Regions from separate parts of the Salinicoccus sesuvii genome, predicted to be linked through region 2. Evidence: riboswitches for the same ligand, from Rfam matches in the RefSeq annotation. Region 2 holds a riboswitch; each other region holds the start of a gene.
The links. Region 2 has a riboswitch for S-adenosylmethionine ahead of ACFOJ8_RS02570 (5-methyltetrahydropteroyltriglutamate--homocysteine S-methyltransferase). Riboswitches for the same ligand answer to the same signal wherever they lie in the genome.
Positions count from the first base shown of each region.

Region 1 (6,345 bases), on a different contig from region 2:
ACATAAAGGATGAAGAAAAAGTAAAGCAGTCGCTTGGGCTCCTACAGAAGCGGTTGAAAAACGGTATGGATGATATTCGTACGAGTATTCACCAGTTGTATGAGACTTCCATCGATCTTGAAACGAGAATCGACGACTACATCAGTGAAATGAAGGGATGCCAGATACGTTTCCGCTATGATATCGTTTCTTCTCTCGACCACGAAATGAAGACGGATATACTGAGTATTGTCAAAGAGTGCCTCAATAATTTCGGAAAGCACTCCGATGGAAAAACAATTAAAATCGCCATTAGAGAACAAACAGATTTCATTATAGTGTCAGTCAAAGACGATGGCTCAAAGCAGCCTGTAGCGAAAAAAGGGATGGGATTGCCTGCTATGCGGGAAGTAGTCGGCAAATACAACGGGCTGTTCAACACATTTTATGATGACGGTTTTACGGTCCACGTCACATTATATAAGGAAGGAGAAAGTGGATGAACATAGTCATAGTTGACGACGATGCACTGGTGGTTAATGCGCTCGCGACAATCCTTGAAGGATCGGGCTACACCGTTATTGCTACAGGCAGTAGTGGAGAAGAAGCGGTAGAACTGTATCATAAATACCAACCGGACTTACTCATGACAGATATTAGAATGGAAGGTGTCACCGGGCTTGAGGCAAGCCGAACCATACTTGAACATTGTAAAGATGCCAATATTCTTCTAATCACAACGTTTAAAGATGATGCTTATATTCATGAAGCTTTAAAAATCGGCTGTAAAGGATATTTATTAAAAGATAACTTCAAGGGGATTCTTCCTGCGATTGAGGCGGTAGTATCTGGCAATATAGTATTTGATAGTGATATCGTCAAAAGCATGTCGACAAAATCTCATTTCAAGGCTATGGAAGTACTATCTAAACGTGAATGCGAAATATTAGAGCTTGTTGCAGAAGGGCTTAGTAACAAGGAAATTTCAGGACAGTTGTTCCTGAGCGAAGGGACCGTCAGAAACTATATCTCCCAGATGCTCAATAAACTTGCGCTCCGTGATCGCACACAACTCGTCGTATACTATTACAGAAATTAAAAGTGTGACACTCAAAATGAAGCACATTCCGTTGACAGATAATTCTTTCTGGTTTATTATATCCATTAACCTACCAACTTAATATGAATTGTTTTCTTATCCAGAGAAGCTGAGGGAGATGGCCCGAAGAAGCTTCGGCAGCGGGTTCTTTGAATACTGTGCCAATTCCATCAGGTGTATGCCTGGACGATGAGAAGAGATGAATGTTGCAAGAAGCTCTTTTCATATTTGAAAAGGGCTTCTGTTTTTATAAATAGAGAAGGAGATGGAGAGATGAAATATGGATTCTGGATGCCGATCTTTGGCGGGTGGCTCAGAAATGTTGAGGATGAAGGGATGCCATCAACATTTGAATATGCAAAAAAAGTGACGCAGTCGGCAGAGCAGTGGGGATACGACGTCACACTTATTGCCGAGCTGTATCTAAACGATATTAAAGGGACTTCTGCGGACTCCTTGGAAGCTTGGACGACAGCAGCAGCGCTTGCGTTAGTGACTGAGAAAATTGAGATCATGACTGCTGTAAGGCCTGTTTTCCACAATCCCGCAGTGACGGCGAAAATGGCAGCAAATATCGACCGCATTTCAAATGGACGTTTTACGCTAAACGTTGTTTCCGGATGGTGGGCAGGTGAAGCTAGTCAATACGGCGCAGATTTTACTGCGCATGATGAGCGGTACGCAAGGACTGAAGAGTTTCTCGATGTACTAAAAGGAATGTGGCGTGAGGAGACATTCTCTTATAAGGGCAAGTTCTATCAAATAGAAAATGCAAAACTCGCACCTAAACCGGTCCAACAGCCTCACCCGAAACTATACGCTGGTGGAGAAAGTGAAAAGGGGAAGGATATCATCACCTCACACTGTGATGCCTACGTCATGCACGGTCATACAGTAGAGGAAGCTAAAGCGAAAATCGACGGCATGAAGGCACGTCGATCAGAGGCGGATAAACCATCATTCCAGTCCTTCGGCATGGCAGCTTATGTCATCTGTCGAGATACGGAGGCGGAAGCGAAGGCTGAATTAGCGCGAATCACCGATGTCAAGGAAGCAGCGGGTTATGCAGGATTCGAAGACTTCACATCAAAATCGGAACTGGAGCAGCAGATTCAGCTTCAGGATTATTCCGTATCCAACAGGGGGTTGCGCCCGAACCTTGTAGGTACACCGGATCAGATTGCCAAAAGAATTCTAGAATTCGAAGCGGCTGGTGTGGATCTGCTACTGCTCCAGTCTTCTCCGCAGCTTGAGGAACTTGAACGGTTCTCAAAACAAGTGATGCCGAGAGTGGAAGCATTGAGGGCAGTAACAAATTAATAAACTAGGAGGAAATGATTATGACAAAGATATATGTACTTCATGAAAATCCTGAATGGACAGAGCACCTTTTTAAGCGTCTCGATGAACTCGGTCTGCCTTATGAGGACTGGCAACTTTCCCAAGGCACAGTGGATCTCACAAAAGCACCGCCTGAAGGCATCTTCTACAACAGGATGAGCGCATCTTCCCACACGCGGGGAAACCGCTATGCACCTGAACTTGCCAATGCCGTACTCGCATGGCTCGAGCACCACGGACGTACTGTCATCAACGGTAGTCGCGCACTTCAGCTTGAAGTCAGCAAGGTGCTTCAGTACTTAGAACTAGAGAAGCATGGTGTTAAAACACCGAAAACAGTCGCTGCCGTCGGTAAACAACAGATAATTGAAGCCGCAAAACAGTTTGAAGGACACTCTTTCATTACGAAGCACAACCGTGCTGGAAAGGGCTTGGGTGTCCAACTGTTCGATTCCATTGAAGCACTTGAGAGATACGTCGACAGTGAGGCATTCGAAGAGCCAGTTGATGGAGTGACTCTGATACAGGACTATATCAAGTCTCCGCAGTCTTTCATCACACGGTGCGAATTTGTCGGGGGCGAGTTCGTCTATGCTGTTCGTGTCGACACTTCTGAAGGGTTTGAATTATGTCCGGCAGATGCATGTTCAATCGAAGATCTATTCTGTCCGGCGGACAGTATGCCTACTGAAGTACCCAAATTCAGCATTATAGAAGACTTCGATCATCCTGTACTCGAGAGTTATGAGGAAGTTCTTAGGGACAATGATATCAACGTGGCAGGCATCGAATTCATTCAAGATGAAGCAGGTCAACTCTACACCTATGATATTAATACAAACACAAATTATAACAGCGATGCGGAGGCAAAAGCCGGACAGTTCGGTATGCTCGAGCTGGCAAAATTCCTTAAGCATACGCTTGAAGCGCAGTACGTAACCAAATAATGACGAATGCAGCCGTAAAGCATGTGCTTTACGGCTGCATTTATCTATATTTTATTTGATTGGCACCAGATATGTTTCGATGAAGTCACGCTGATCTTCGAATTTTGGTGGGAGGGATAGGTTTTCACCCAATGCCTCTATAGGTTCATCAACATCAAACCCAGGTCCATCTGTTGAAATCTCCACTGTAATGCCACCGACTGCGGTGATATAGAGAGCTTTGAAATAGTGGCGGTCGACAATGCCTGAATTCCGCCAGTTTTGCTGGTCGACTTTCTGCTTTATTGAAAGCAACGCTTCTTCATCATCCACGCGCAAGGAAAAATGATGGACACTACCATAGCCTTCCTTCTCTAACTGACTGTTGCGCTGTTCAGTAATATATACACTACCGTTGCCGACATCGATTATAGCTGCAGTATCACCGTCTTCAAAACTACCCTCCACTTCTCCCCCGAGGAGAAGCAGGAACTCTACCATCGGTTTGATGTACTGCACAGTTACCTCGACAGCACCGATTGAAGTGATGGCGTATGCCATCGGTATTTCAGCATGGTCGTTTGGAGTATTATGCTCATCGCTCTGTTCCACAATCAATGCAAGCCGCTGCTTTTCATTGTCTTCGAATTTCATGATGGTTCTACCAAACTGCTCGATGACGCCTTCGTGATAGACACCTGCTGAAGCAAAACGCGTTTTGAAGAAATCAAGTGCTTCTTTTGTCGGTACCCTAAAATAGGTTCTCGATATACTGTTGGTACCTGGCTGGTATTTCGGCGCATTAACGATTTCGAAAAATGTGATGTCCGCCCCAGGGGTTCCTTCATAATCAGCATAAAATAGATGGTACATGCTTGTATCGTCTTGGTTCACTGTCTTCTTGACCAGTCTCAGACCAAGGGTGTTTGTGTAAAATGCGTGGTTGTCGAGAATGTCCCTAGTGATGGCAGAAACATGATGGATGCCTTTAACTTTCATGGATATCGCCCCTTCTGTGCTATTGCTTCAAGTATATTATAGTAATAGGGTAAACTCTAATAAAGGAGGATGTGAAAGTGGAACATTTATTTATAAAATCCAATAGCGGTAAACAGAATACATTGATACTTTTTCATGGCAGTGGGGGCAGAGAAACGGATCTGCTTGAGGTTTCCGCCATGGTCGATGGAACTGCAAATGTACTGGCCCTACGTGGCGACGTCGACGACGAGGGACAAGTCCGATTCTTTAAACGCCAGGGTAGTGGACATAATGAAGAGAGCTTAAGAATCGAAGGCGAAAAGATCGTGGGCTTGCTGGAGCAGCTCTTTTCCGAATACGGTCTTGATCTTGAGCAGGCCATCTATATCGGCTACTCGAATGGTGCCAACATGGCTGCGCATCTTCTACTCAATCACCAGCTCCCGGTCGCCGGTGCAATCCTGATGCACTCGGCCTATAAAGGGCAGATATCAGAACAGGCCAATCTGCTCGGCAGAAAGGTACTGTTGACAGCTGGTGCGCGTGATATGATAGCACCCGCTGGAGAGGCCTATCAGTTAAAACAAAAACTTGAACAAAAAGGCGCATCGACAGAAGTCAAGCTGACCGATGGGGGCCACGAAATTGTTTCAGAAGAACTCATGGAGGGGCATGTTTGGTACCTTAAAGTGAAATCGTAACTATTTCAGATATGCCATCCTGAGATAACGCTCCAAGCCATTTTCGTCGCATGTCGACGCAGTGACATCGTGCGCCTTCTCTTTGATGGCATCAGATGCATTCTTCATTGCTGTGGAGCGACCGGCCTTCTCGAATAGAGGGAGGTCATTCATCGAATCACCAATAGCATGGACATCCGCAAAGTCGATATTGTAATGATCAAGCAAAACCTCCATGCCTGTCGCTTTATCCCGTCCGCCGAGCATAATTTCTGCGTTATGACGGCTTGTGGTGTAGAGAGCATATACTGCATTGTCCTTGTGGTTCTCGAGATAATCGTACCAATCTCTGATTTTTTTCATATTAGTGCTGAAGAAGAACATTTTCACTACGTGTTCGAAAGACAGGTTAGAGACCCATTGTGTTGTACTTCGAAGCGTTTCTTTGGCATAGCTGTATTCAGCATCCATCATGGTTCCAGGCTGTTCTTGACCAATGTCTTGAAAGACATATGCCTGATCCTGAAGGAGTGTCCTGCTGGAATGTTCCAGTGTGTGGATCTCATAGTATATTTCCTTACTTCTTGCCTCTTCGACCATACGTGCTATGAAGTCTGGTTCAAAAGAGGTAGATTCAACAAGCCTGCCATCAATGTAGATTCCCATGCCACTGGCGGCTACATAGCCATCTAGAGGGCACCCAGCTGGGGTGATGCTTTCGATTTCATGAGGGGTCCGTCCAGTGGCGAAGAAAATAAGAAACCCTCTGCTTTTCAACTCTTCTAGTGTCTTCACCAGACTTTCTGGGAACTTCCCACTATGATCGAGAATCGTACCATCCATGTCCAACGCTATTGCTTTCATTCTGTTTTTCACTCCAATTTATCTTTTTGATGCACTGTGCATCCAGTAGGTATGTTAAAATGTTTCTATTATTCTATCGCGGGGGGATATTGTGGGGCAAACAGCTTTTAAAAAATCCATCATGGATGGCATGACCATCGGAATGGGTTATCTGCCTGTGGCGATTGCATTTGGAATCAGTGCCAAACCGCTCATGTCGCTACTGGATACAGTACTGATGAGCTTCATGGTGTACGGAGGTGCGAGCCAGTTCCTCGCTTTGCAGATGCTGGCGTCAAGTAGTGCGCTGGCCATTGTGGTTGCTGTATTCGTACTCAATTCGAGACATTTTGTCATGGCATTCAAGGTCAATTATGACCTCAAGCACGAATCTTTCCTGAAACGGCTGGTGCTTTCATCCTATGTAACGGACGAATCATTCGCAGTGACCGCAAACAGTACCGCTGAGCAGCGAACATTTCTTAACTATTTTGCA
Region 1 is NZ_JBHRWV010000001.1:409,908-416,252, forward strand. Features, by position in the region: gene ACFOJ8_RS01990 (sensor histidine kinase) at 1-482, shown strand, start outside; gene ACFOJ8_RS01995 (response regulator transcription factor) at 479-1,078, shown strand; SAM riboswitch class I at 1,172-1,274, shown strand; gene ACFOJ8_RS02000 (LLM class flavin-dependent oxidoreductase) at 1,352-2,398, shown strand; gene ACFOJ8_RS02005 (ATP-grasp domain-containing protein) at 2,419-3,366, shown strand; gene ACFOJ8_RS02010 (VOC family protein) at 3,418-4,344, opposite strand; gene ACFOJ8_RS02015 (alpha/beta hydrolase) at 4,422-5,027, shown strand; gene ACFOJ8_RS02020 (HAD-IIB family hydrolase) at 5,028-5,882, opposite strand; gene ACFOJ8_RS02025 (AzlC family ABC transporter permease) at 5,962-6,345, shown strand, end outside.
Region 1: another riboswitch for S-adenosylmethionine. It lies ahead of ACFOJ8_RS02000 (LLM class flavin-dependent oxidoreductase); the one in region 2 lies ahead of ACFOJ8_RS02570 (5-methyltetrahydropteroyltriglutamate--homocysteine S-methyltransferase).

Region 2 (6,345 bases):
CCATTCCCCATTCTCAGAATCAGATGCTCCATAGTTCGTATTTTTCCAAAATATAGGTTCATGTTCTGCCATCTGGGCAACCATTGGATGATGCTTGAATATTTGATTTTTGATGACATTCTCCTCCTTGATCTTATATTTTTCCATCCCACTCATTGTAAAACTGTTCGAGGTACATCTCCATGAATTGATGACGTTTTTCAGCAACCACCTTCGCGGTTTCTGTATGCATGAGCAGTTTTAATTTCAGTAACTTCTCATAGAAATGGCTGATCATTGTGTTGTCTTCTTGACTGTACTGTTCAAAGGTCATATCTTCGCGCACCTGGCTATTCGGGTCGTGCATATCGTGCCCCTTACTTCCACCATATACAAAAGTGCGTGCAATCCCTACTGCGCCGAGTGCATCCAGTCGATCCGCATCCTGCACAATCGCGTCTTCAAGCGATTCAACAGTGACAGGATTATTACCACCGTTGAAGGACACAGCCTGCATTGCATGGATGATCCTCTCTATGGTAGCCCTGTCCACTTCCCTATCGCTCAAAAATCTCTCGATTTCAATGATCTGCTGATCTATACTATTGGTTAGTTTATAGTCAATTAAATCATGTAAGAGAGCTGCCACCTCGATGATGAAGCGGTCGCCGCCCTCTTTGTCCTGGAGCATCATAGCGTTGTTGTATACACGCATGATATGCCAGTAGTCATGGCCGGTCGCATCCTTTTTATGAAATTCACGTACCCATGCCATGACATCTTCGATGATAGTGCTCTGATCCATATACTTTACTCCTTATAACATTATTTTTCAGCTTTCGTCATATACTGTTGGAATCATTATCAGATAAAATGGAGACCATGTCGAGGGACATGGTCTCCATTATGTGCTTTATATTACTGACCTGACCCGCTATCAGTATAGTCCACACCACGTGTATAATTATTGGAGGCATCCCAAAGCAAGAATTCCTCCACTCCATTATCGTAAAGTGCCTGAACTTGTGCCTCGATTTCTGCGACACCGTATTCCTTATAGTTACCGGCTCCGAGATAAGATGCCGTAAAGTCTTGGAGCCATGGACGGGAAACCGGTGCCTCTTCAAGCTCAGCAAGTACATCATTTTCTACCTTAATGTACTCAGAGATGGTTTCATAAGGCTCAAGATCCGGTTTCGCTATTTCGAAATAGCCATCTCCCCAGTGACTTGGGTAGATCATGGATGAGATGACATCAACATTACTGGATATCTCAGAAAAATTCTGACCGATACCCGGTGCTTCTGGTAATGTCGCCGCGTAGCCGAAGATGTCGACGGATACATCAACATTGTAAGGTTCGAGTGCTTCATTTGCATACTCTACAAAATCAGTCACGGCAGCAACGCGTTTTTGGACTGGATCCATATCTGCACTTTTGTATTCTCCCATTGTATACTGTAGTGTATCGGCACGATTTTCAAATCCTTCAGGGAAACGTACATAGTCGAATTGTATTTCCTTAAAGCCGAGCTTTGCAGCCTGTTTTGCCACTTCTACATTATAGTCCCAAACATCTTTCGAAAATGGATTAACAAAACTTTCTCCACGACCGTTTTTCCACACATCACCATTCTCATCTGTAAAGGAGAGTTCCGGCTTCGCTTCAGCCAGTTGTGAATCCTTAAAGACCACAACGCGTGCAATCGGATATATCTCTTCTTGCTCCATATGATTCATCAAACTCTCAGGATCTACATATTCGTAGGAAAGCGACTGGATTGTCTCATCTTCAGAATCCAGATCCATCATCATATATCCCTCATCTTCTTTTACGTCGATGACCATTGCATTCAGTGGTGTGTTCGACAAGAGTTCCGTAAGGTCTTGCATTTTCGCACCGCCGGCCGAATAGCCAGACACATAAATGCCCTTTACACCTGATTCAGGATAAGCAATATCAAAACCACTATCATATTTGAATTGCTCAGGAAATGCTTCCGGCACACTCAGTATCGGCGCTTCATGAAGATCAAGTACTGATGTTTCAGCAGCTTCGGATTCTGTTGTAATAAACAGACTCGAAAATATAAGTGCAATTCCCATACCAATCATACGCATTCTCATTCAGACGCCGCCTCTCTATCCGGGGAGGAAATCTTTGCCGGATCTACAATTGAATACCCTTTTTCTCTTAAACCTTGAATAATGTCAGCAGAAGCATCCCTAGTCCACTCACGATCATGCATCAGCAGATTGGCTCCTGCATTGAGATATTCTGTCTCTACCATGATGTTTGCCAAGGCACCTGCTTCCTGGTATTCAGCCTCCCAGTCATATCCATATGTCCAGTTCATAAGCTCCATACCTTGTTCAGTCGCAATTTCTCTTGAGATCTCGGTGTTCTGACCGAAAGGTGCCCGGAAAAATCGTGGCCGTTCACCTGTTATCTCCTCAACCAAATCACTTGTCTCAACAATTTCAGTACGTTGTGCTTCCGGGGTAAGGTCAGGCAAGCTCGCATGCGTCTGGGTGTGGTTACCAATTTCAAAGCCCATTTCATGAATTGTAGTTAAAGCTTCCCTGCCAGCTTCTGCTTCAAGGTACATGCCATTTACGAAGAATACGGCCGGTGCATCATGCTGGGCAAGTATTTCAGCGATTTCAACAGCATAGCCATCTGGCGCATCGTCATATGTCAGTAGTGCAACCTGAGGATCCGCATCACTGTTCTCAAGGGGCTGTATAGCGTATGTATTTTCATTGACCCCGTATTCGTATTCCATTGGCTCCGCTTCATCTGAATCCGTTTCTTCAACCGACTCTGTCTCTTCGGTTGCTTCTCCCACCGACGATTCTTCCGACACTTCTTCACTCGTCTCTTGCTGCTCGGACATTTCATTTTCCGACGCGTTGTCCGTATCATCGTTCTGACAGCCAGCAAACAACATTCCACCACAACACATTAATAAGAGTGCTCTTTTTTTCATCATCCTAATCTCCTTTAGCAATCTTATTCATTGGCAGCTGCATCCAACTGCGAGGAAAGCTCGTCCTTTAGGCTCTGCAAATCCGCAAGTTCTGTATCCACATCGACAAGCAGGGATTGTGTTGTCTCACGACTTTCATTCACCGATTCTATACCGTTTTCGAATGTCTCGTACGTTGCGTCATCTTGGCCGAGAGATTCAAAGTAGTCCGCCTGCTGGTCTAGATCTACATCATACGCTGATGTAAATTCATCAACGGAACCGCTCAGGGATCCAAGTCTGTCGGCAACACTATTAACAGTTTCCCCAGAAACACTTTGAACATCAATTTCTGCGAATTTCTCTCTTTGTTCAGAGAATTCATTACTTAAGCTCTCAAGGTTCTCCAATTTTTGTTTTCTTTCGTCGATATTATTGAACACGGTAGCAGAACCATCAGCAAAAGAACTCAAGTCTTCGTCTTCGGAAATATCGGTATTGAACGCATCTTGAAGCTGACTTTCTAGTTCTACCAACTGCTGTAAATCAGAAACAGCGGATTCCTGCGTTTCCTCTGTCTCTTCAAGTGCTTGTTCTATGCTGTCGATATCATTATTGCATGCTGACAACAGTAGTATCGACAAGGCAGCACCTGATAGAATATTGATTTTTCTCATTCCCATGTTCCATCTCCTTTATTGAATCGCTCTGGAGAGTATAACAGTTCTGAATTTTTTTGTAAATTAAGGAACTGGCTACTATGCTCTATTGTATATCCCCTGTCGAGATATAAAAAAACCACAAAGAGTAATTTTTACTCTTTGTGGTTTTTTGTATTGGTTATTCTTAACTTATTCGCTCTTTTCGGAGAATTGAAGCTCAAGCATTGCTTTTACGTCTTTGCTGACAAGTACGCCGCCTGTCTCAAGCGTCTGGTTCCATGTCAATCCGAAGTCTTCACGGTTAATCGTAAATTCTCCTTCAAATCCGTGAACTTCTTGTCCCCAAGGGTTTGTGCCTTTGCCATTGTACTGAAGATCGATACTCATTTCTTTAGTGACGCCATTGATAGTCGCATCGCCATCAATCGTTACTGTATCTCCGTTCTTAGTTACATTCCGTGACTTGAAGATAATCTTTGGATTTTTTTCAACGTTAAAGAAATCTTCGGATTTCAAGTGCGCGTCACGATCTGCATTTTTAGTACTGACGCTATCTACGTCGATTTCTGCATAAACTTCAGCGTTTTCGAACGTTTCAATTTTATCTGTATCCACTTCAAATGTGAATGATTCAAAGTAACCTTTCACTTTTGAAACCATCATGTGTTTTACCTGAAAACCGACTTCTGAGTGTGCTGCATCTGATACGAACTTTGTCATTGTAATACCCCCATTAATTATTATCTCTAATTTAAGATAATTTAACTTTACAACACTTACTTACTTTTGGCAAGTAGTTTTATTTATTTTTTTAAAAAGAAATAAACTTGAATAATATATTTTAAGCTTTGCTTGACAGAATATTCTTTATCCTTTAGAGTACTCAATAATATAATAATTGCAATTCTTATCCAGAGAGGTGGAGGGACTGGCCCCATGAAGCCTCAGCAACGTACATTCCGTGTCGTGCTAAATCCAGAGAGCAGTGCTCGCAGATAAGGTAAAAGGATATCCATCCCCAACTTATCTTAATTTGAAAAGTTGGGGATTATTATATTAAAAATTGGAAATGAGGAATTATAATGACAAAAGCAACTGTACAAGCACCATTCAAAGCAGATCACGTAGGAAGCCTTCTACGCCCTGAGAGTATCCATCAAGCAAGAAAGGACTACGCTCAAGATAAAATATCCTATGAAGAACTTCGAGAGATTGAAACAAAGGAAATCTCACGTGTCGTCGACAAACAGATTGAAGTCGGTCTTAAAGCTGTAACCGATGGCGAATTCAGACGCCGGTTCTGGCACACTGATTTTCTAGAACATCTGAATGGCGTAGAAGGATACATACCAGATCACGGTTACCAGTTCGATGGCATAGAAACGGAACGGTACAACGTGCGTGTAACTGGCAAAGTTTCATTCGATCCAGACCATCCGCACGTAGCTGATTTCGTTGAATTCAAAAACATTGTGGGTGATCGTGCGGTGGCGAAGCAGACCATCCCGAGTCCGAATCAGCTGTTCAATGCTGGTATAAGGAACCTCGAAATATATCCCGACTTAGAAGAATACGCAGAAGATGTTATCAAAGCATACCAAGATGCTATCCAGGCTTTCTATGATGCAGGTTGTCGCTACCTTCAGCTGGATGATGTGTATATCGCCGGTCTAAGCGCTCCTGGAGTGCCATTCAATGACGGCGATTACGATAGGGAAACACTGATCAACCTTGCTTTGAAAGTTGCGAATGGTGCGCTTGAAAACAAGCCTGAAGATCTGGTCGTCACTACTCACCTATGTCGTGGAAACTATCGTTCGAAGTGGGCCTTTGAAGGCAGCTATGCCAAAATCGCTCCTGTCCTTTTCAAAAAAGAACGTGTCGACGGCTTTTTCCTAGAATATGATGATGACCGTTCCGGCGACTTCGGTCCACTCTCCTATATTCCTGAAGACGGACCACAGGTCGTACTCGGCCTCTTCACATCGAAACATGGGCAACTCGAAGATGCAGACGTCATCAAGGCACGCATTGAGGAAGCCACACAATATGTATCAAAAGAGCAGATTTGTCTGAGTCCTCAGTGCGGATTTGCATCCACGCACCACGGTAATGAACTTACAGAAGAAGACCAGTGGGCAAAACTCAAATACATTGTTTCACTTTCTGAAGAATTGCTAAGTGAATAAAAATAAGAAGCACCTTGAGGTGCTTCTTATTTTTATTTTTTCTCGTGTAGTGTCGTAAGAAAATTAGCTATTTTGTGATGCATATCCTCTAGGTTTTCACGATGCATGAAGGTATGTCCTTCATTATCATAGACTGTAAAAGTAACATCCTGTCCGTTTTCTTCCATGACTTCTGCCATTTGTTTCGATTCAGTATAGGGTACACGAGAATCATGATGACTATGGAATATCATCAGAGGCGCAGTGATTTGGCGGCTTCTGGAGAGTGGCGAAATATCCTTAAGAAAAGACCCATGTGTCTCCATGGAGCCATATTCTGCCGCTCTCATGCGTCGTCTCCAAGGCGGTGTATGACTGAAGAAAGTACCCAAATCGGATAAACCCACAATATCCACCGCAGCCCTCCACAAACTCGGTTGATGCGTTACAAGTAGAAGAGTCATTAAACCTCCGTAGCTTCTACCCATTACACTGACACGAGAGGCATCTGCATGTTCTGTTTTAATGAGGTGACGTCTTAATTCCACAACGTCCTTCATAGCATCG
Region 2 is NZ_JBHRWV010000002.1:5,986-12,330, reverse strand. Features, by position in the region: gene ACFOJ8_RS02600 (D-serine ammonia-lyase) at 1-147, opposite strand, end outside; gene ACFOJ8_RS02595 (HD domain-containing protein) at 134-784, opposite strand; gene ACFOJ8_RS02590 (putative glycoside hydrolase) at 898-2,106, opposite strand; gene ACFOJ8_RS02585 (polysaccharide deacetylase family protein) at 2,103-2,969, opposite strand; gene ACFOJ8_RS02580 (YkyA family protein) at 2,993-3,631, opposite strand; gene ACFOJ8_RS02575 (YceI family protein) at 3,800-4,330, opposite strand; SAM riboswitch class I at 4,515-4,612, shown strand; gene ACFOJ8_RS02570 (5-methyltetrahydropteroyltriglutamate--homocysteine S-methyltransferase) at 4,693-5,799, shown strand; gene ACFOJ8_RS02565 (S9 family peptidase) at 5,832-6,345, opposite strand, start outside.

Region 3 (6,345 bases), on a different contig from region 2:
CAAAACGGCTTCACGAATGCGGAGAAATGATAGGAGTGGATTTTCTCGATCACGTTATCATAGGAGCCGGTAAATATGTAAGTCTAAAAGAAATGAATTATATAAAATAAGGAGGACTTCAATGGGACTCGATATGTATTTGTATTTGCAAGAGAAAGAAACCCAAGAAACTATAGAGTATAGTTACTATCGAAAGTTCAATGCACTACAAGGATATTTTGTGAGAAATTATGAAATTGAAAATTGTGGAAAGATTAAGCTTTCAAATGAAGCTATTAATAAACTCTATCTTACATTAAATGAAGTTCGTCATTTTCCAGAAAAGGCAAATCTTTTGATGCCTACCTTTCCAGGCCCTTTCTTCGGTTCTTATGAGTACGATCGAATCTATCATAGTTATATTAATCAGGCGGCTTGTGACTTTTACCATGCGAAATTTTTAGACTTTGTTAAATATGATCTTTTTTATACTTCAGATTGGTAAATAATCCTTTTAAACATTACAAAAAGATTACATCCATGTAATAATTGTAAAATATGTTGAAAACCGAAATAATGTACGTTATGATTTATTTATCTTATAAATTACATAACAAGGAGGACAATTTCATGCTTACAGTAACTAACAACTTTGAAAAACAACTGCATAGTTTTGCCTCCTTCGATAGATTCTAACCGCTCCTGGTTCTAATCTAGATATCATATATATTATTTCTTATCTGTTAGGGGAGGCGAAAGCCTCCCTATTTTTATGCCTGATATCAGTGTGCACATTAATAGTGCACACTTTTTTTATTGTAATTTATAAGAATATTTAGAAAGTAGAGGTATAATGATATGCCAAATTCAAAATTCAAAAGACAGCCTGACGCAAAGACAACAACGACTATTTCAACAAAGACTACCAGGGAATGCTCTCGATTGTAATTCTGGATTGAGTCCCTGGTGAGAACAGGGTGGTGTTATCATGTTTGAGTTTCTATGGAAACTAAAATGGTATTTTAAAGAAAACAAATGGAAGTATACAACAATTATTGGCGTACTATTGATAGCGAATGTACTTGAAGTCTTACCGGCACAGCTAATCGGTCGGACGATCGACTTCATCGGTGACGGAGAAATGACAGAGCGGCTCATGTGGCAGCTGGTCATCATTTTCCTTATCGTCACAATAATGACCTATACGGCGACTTATATATGGTCTTATCTACTCTTTGACGGCGCAAAGAAGATTGAAGGCATCATCCGGATGAAGCTGATGCGCAAATTCCTTCTGCTCTCACCAAGCTTCTATGAAAGGAATAAAACAGGAGATCTGATGGCCAAGGCAACGAATGATTTGCGAAGTGTCAATATGGCCTCAGGTTTCGGGCTACTGACACTAATTGATGCGACATCCTTCATGCTGACGATTATTCTCGTCATGGGCTTTACAATTTCCTGGCAACTGACGCTATTCGCGCTCCTGCCACTGCCAATTCTGGCTATTGTCGAGCAACGTCTTGGCAAAAAAATTAACGCCGCGCACAAAGAAAGTCAGGCAGCATTTGGTCTGATGAATGACTCGGTCTTAGAAATCGTTGAAGGCGTCAGACTGACACGCAGCTATGTTCAGGAGAAAGCGGAGAACAATCGCTTCCGAGGCATGACTGACGATTATCTACAGAAGTTCATGAAAGTAGAAAGGCTGGATGCGTTGTTCAGACCGTTAACCATCATAGTTACAACTTTTAGTTTTATGGTCGCTTTTGGCTATGGTGCAGTATTAGCCAACCGAGGTCTGATATCAGTTGGTGACATTGTCACTTTCAACATCTATTTGAACATGCTAATCTGGCCAATGTTTGCGCTCGGCATGCTGTTTAATGTAATGCAGCGCGGCAATGCATCATTGACTCGAATTGATACTGTACTCGACACCGAAGATGATGTCTTGCATCAGGGTGATATGATGATGACAAACGCAGGAATGGACTTCGATCAGCTGTCATTCCAATATCCACTGAGCACACGGATGAACTTGAAAGATATCACTTTCGAACTTAAAAGTGGAGAAACACTCGGTATCGTCGGCAGGACTGGCAGCGGCAAATCAACGCTTGTCAAACAGCTTTTGAAACTTTATCCGGAAGGACAAGGCGGTCTAGTCATTGACGGCATGAGCATAGCTCAACTGGATAAAACAGCATTGAGGGAGAAGATTGGCTATGTTTCCCAAGAGAACATCCTTTTTTCTAGAACTGTCAGAGAAAATATTCTTTTTGGTAACCCACATGCGACTGTTTCTGAACTCGAAGAAGCAATTAGTCTCAGTGCGCTCGATACCGATCTAAAACGTATGCCTCATGGACTGGATACGATGGTCGGGGAAAAGGGCATCGCTCTAAGTGGCGGTCAAAAACAACGCATTTCCATAGCAAGAAGTCTAATCCGTGATCCCGATATTTTAATTATGGATGACGCACTCAGTGCTGTTGATGCGAAAACAGAAAAACGAATCATCGACGGCATCAAAAGCAACCGTACCAGCAAAACAACCATCATCGTGACTCACAGATTGTCTGCTGTACAGCACGCAGATAAAATTGCGGTGTTGGATGACGGTGAAGTTGTTGAAATGGGCACACATGAAGCACTATCAGCAACCGGTGGCTGGTATAGCCAGCAGAACGACTATTACCGTACTGGGGGTGAAACAACATGAAAGAAATTAAAAGATTAATGGTATATGCCATGGCATTCAAGGGCAGATTCGCACTAGGTATTACATTAATGATACTGATGGTCGGATTTGAATTGCTTGGACCGGTAATCGCAATGATTATCTTAGATCGGCATATCCAAGACGCAGCAGGACAGATTGAAATGTTGCCAATCTATCAGCTACTTGGAGTATTCCTTGGTATCAAACTGCTGCATGCTGTGTTCAGCTACTTCCAAGAAGTGGTTCTGCAAAACTCAGGGGCGCTAGTAGTACAGAAAATGAGGAATGATGTGTTCCAGCATGTCCAGCGGTTGCCAATCCGCTACTTCGATGACCTACCAGCTGGCAAGGTGGTAGCACGAATCACCAACGATACAGAATCAATATTAAATATGTTCTCTGTTGTGTTGCCATTGTTTTTAGTTAGTAGCCTGACTGTTGGCGCGATTACTGTTATTACGCTATTCATTAATATCTGGACTGGTCTGGTCATGCTGCTGTTTGTACCTATTATTATTGTGTGGATGATACTCTACCGTAAATATTCGAACGACTTCAACCATACTAGAAGAGAACGTAATAGTGATATTAATGCGATGATTAACGAATCTATCAGCGGCATGCCAATTATTCAGATCTTCAACCGTGAATCGCAGATAACGCGGGAATTTGAGGAACTGAATAACGATTATCTTAAAAGTACTGGTAGTCTTATTAAGCTGGATAGCGCTTCCGGGCAGAACTTGATGGGAACGCTTAGATCACTTCTTTTTGCAGTAATGGTCTACATTTTTGCGTCTAGTTTCCTTGATGCACAAACGGCGCTTACTGTCGGTACAATGTATATCCTTGTAGACTATATAACACGGTTCTTCAATCCCTTATTCAATATTATTGGACAGCTTGATATATATGAGCAGGCACGCGTTGCTGCGGTAAAGGTATTTGAGCTACTAGACGCAGAAGTTGAAACGGAAGAAGAGGAGCATCTCGGCAATTTCAGCGGACACATTTCATTTAATGAAGTAAGCTTTTCTTATGATGATAAACATACAGTACTCAAAGATATTAGTATCGACGTGTCGCCGGGAGAAACCGTGGCACTCGTGGGCCATACAGGATCCGGTAAGAGTTCAATCATCAACCTGCTGATGCGCTTTTACGATCCGGTTCGCGGAAAGATACTCTTCGATGGTAAAGACACGAGAGAATTTAGCAAGCAGTCTCTACGGCATCATATGTCAATTGTACTGCAGGATCCCTTCATTTACAGCGGATCTCTACTTTTCAATCTGAGACTGAACAACGAAGAAATTTCTGAGGCAGAAGCAAGAGCGGCCCTCGCTAGTGTTGGCGGTGAAGAGATGCTGTCACGGATGGAAGAGGGAATGCATACTGAGTTGACAGAACGTGGATCCACACTATCACTTGGTGAACGCCAACTCATTTCATTCGCACGTGCCATGGTATTCAATCCGAAAGTATTGGTACTGGATGAAGCGACGAGCAACATCGATTCCGAAACGGAACAGATGATCCAGCATGCCATGAAAGTCGTTAGTGCAAACCGCACGACATTTATCATCGCTCATAGACTTTCGACCATCCAGCATGCAGATCAGATCCTGCTGCTTGATAGCGGTCTTATAGTTGAAAGCGGAAATCACGAAGAACTACTTGCCAAAGGCAAGGAGTATGCCAAGATGTATACGATGCAACTTGGACAGCCAGTCAGCATAAATATCTAATAATTAATATTGTGAATGTTGACAATTCTCATTTGCTCATGTAGAGTTATGAACATTCAATTGAATACTTTTATCCAGAGAAGTGGAGGGATTAGGCCCTTTGAAACTTCAGCAACAGGCCCGGAGGGTACTGTGCTAAATCCTACAAGCGACCGCTTGGCAGATAACCGTGAAACCATTTGCCATTTCGGCAGATGGTTTTTTTATTTTACATAGAGGGGTGATTGCATGGCCATTGTATTGGAAGATGTATCAAAGACTTATGAGGTTAAAGGCAGAAAAGTAGAAGCGCTTAAACGGCTTTCGCTGACTGTGGGAGACGGGGAAATATTCGGCATTATCGGATTCAGCGGTGCTGGTAAGAGTACTCTGCTCAGACTAATTAATCTATTGGAAGCTCCGAGCTCTGGTAGTGTTAATGTAAATGGCACGGCACTTGGTAACTTGTCCAGTGAGAAGCTACGAGCGAAAAGACAGAAGATCGGCATGATCTTCCAACAGTTCAATCTCATTGAATCAAAAACGGTATATCAGAATATTGAATTCGTTCTGAAGGCAAGCAAGTATGATAAGAAAAAAGTGAAATCACGCATCGAGGAATTGCTTGCGCTTGTCGGATTGAGTGACAAGGCGGGCAGCTATCCCGGGAATTTAAGTGGGGGCCAAAAGCAACGGGTCGGGATCGCTAGGGCCCTAGCAAACCATCCTGAAGTACTTTTATGCGACGAGGCAACAAGTGCACTCGATCCCGAGACAACGAAGACGATATTGAAGTTATTGAAGAAAATCAACCGGGACCTTGGTATCACTATTGTACTCATCACGCACGAAATGGGAGTCATCAAGGAGATTGCGGACCGCGTTGGGGTGATGACAGCCGGTGAAATAGTTGAAGAAAGTGACGTCTACAGTATATTCAGCCATCCTGAGCATGCTGTAACAAAAGGATTCGTGCAGGATATCTACGACTTTGCTATTCCACCTCATATCGAAATGAATGATCGCTCGGATGTCATTACTATCAAATTTTTAAACGAAAACGCTGAGGCTAATTATGTCAACCAGCTCTATCGTCACTTCGAATGTGACATCAGTATATTGAATGGTCGTATTGAATACATTCAGGATATGCCGCTCGGATTCTTGATGCTTCATGTTCAAGGAGATCCACAGGAAATTTCAAGACTCAAAGCATTTATCGATGAATCAACAGGAATAGAAAGGACTGAAATCCATGCAGAGACTCGCTGAAATTGCACCGCTCTTATATCGTGCACTGCTTGAAACTACACTTATGGTGTCGATTTCCATATTCTTTGCGGTATTAATTGGGTTGCCGCTTGGCATTCTACTTTACATAACGGCAAACCCACTGCTGTTCCGGATCAAGCCGCTTAATCAGGTGCTTGGCGCCATTACTAACGTCATTCGTTCGTTTCCTTTCATTATCCTCATTGTTGCCATCATGCCGGTAGCCACCTGGCTGACTAATAGTTCGCATGGACCAGTTTTTGCGAGTGTCGCACTCTCTATCGCAGCAGTTCCGCTTTTTGCAAGATTGGTGGAAACAAGTTTCAACGGGGTGGGCAAAGGTGTAATAGAAGCAAGTATTGCAGGCGGTGCTTCACTGATACTCATCATTACAGATGTACTCATTCCTGAAGCAAAACGTGGCATCACCCAAGGGATTACTTTGACAATTATTTCTATCATCGCTTTCAGTGCGACCGCCGGTGTAGTAGGGGGCGGCGGTATCGGTGACCTGGCCATTCGTTATGGATATTATCGCTACGATACAGTGACGATGATTGCCACTGTTGTTGCGCTAGTGATCATAGTGCAGCTTGTACAGTTGATTGGGGACTTTTTAACAAGAAGACAGGAGGGGAACTG
Region 3 is NZ_JBHRWV010000007.1:248,869-255,213, reverse strand. Features, by position in the region: gene radC (RadC family protein) at 1-110, shown strand, start outside; gene ACFOJ8_RS07065 (hypothetical protein) at 122-484, shown strand; gene ACFOJ8_RS07060 (ABC transporter ATP-binding protein) at 968-2,704, shown strand; gene ACFOJ8_RS07055 (ABC transporter ATP-binding protein) at 2,701-4,452, shown strand; SAM riboswitch class I at 4,520-4,622, shown strand; gene ACFOJ8_RS07050 (methionine ABC transporter ATP-binding protein) at 4,681-5,703, shown strand; gene ACFOJ8_RS07045 (methionine ABC transporter permease) at 5,687-6,345, shown strand, end outside.
Region 3: another riboswitch for S-adenosylmethionine. It lies ahead of ACFOJ8_RS07050 (methionine ABC transporter ATP-binding protein); the one in region 2 lies ahead of ACFOJ8_RS02570 (5-methyltetrahydropteroyltriglutamate--homocysteine S-methyltransferase).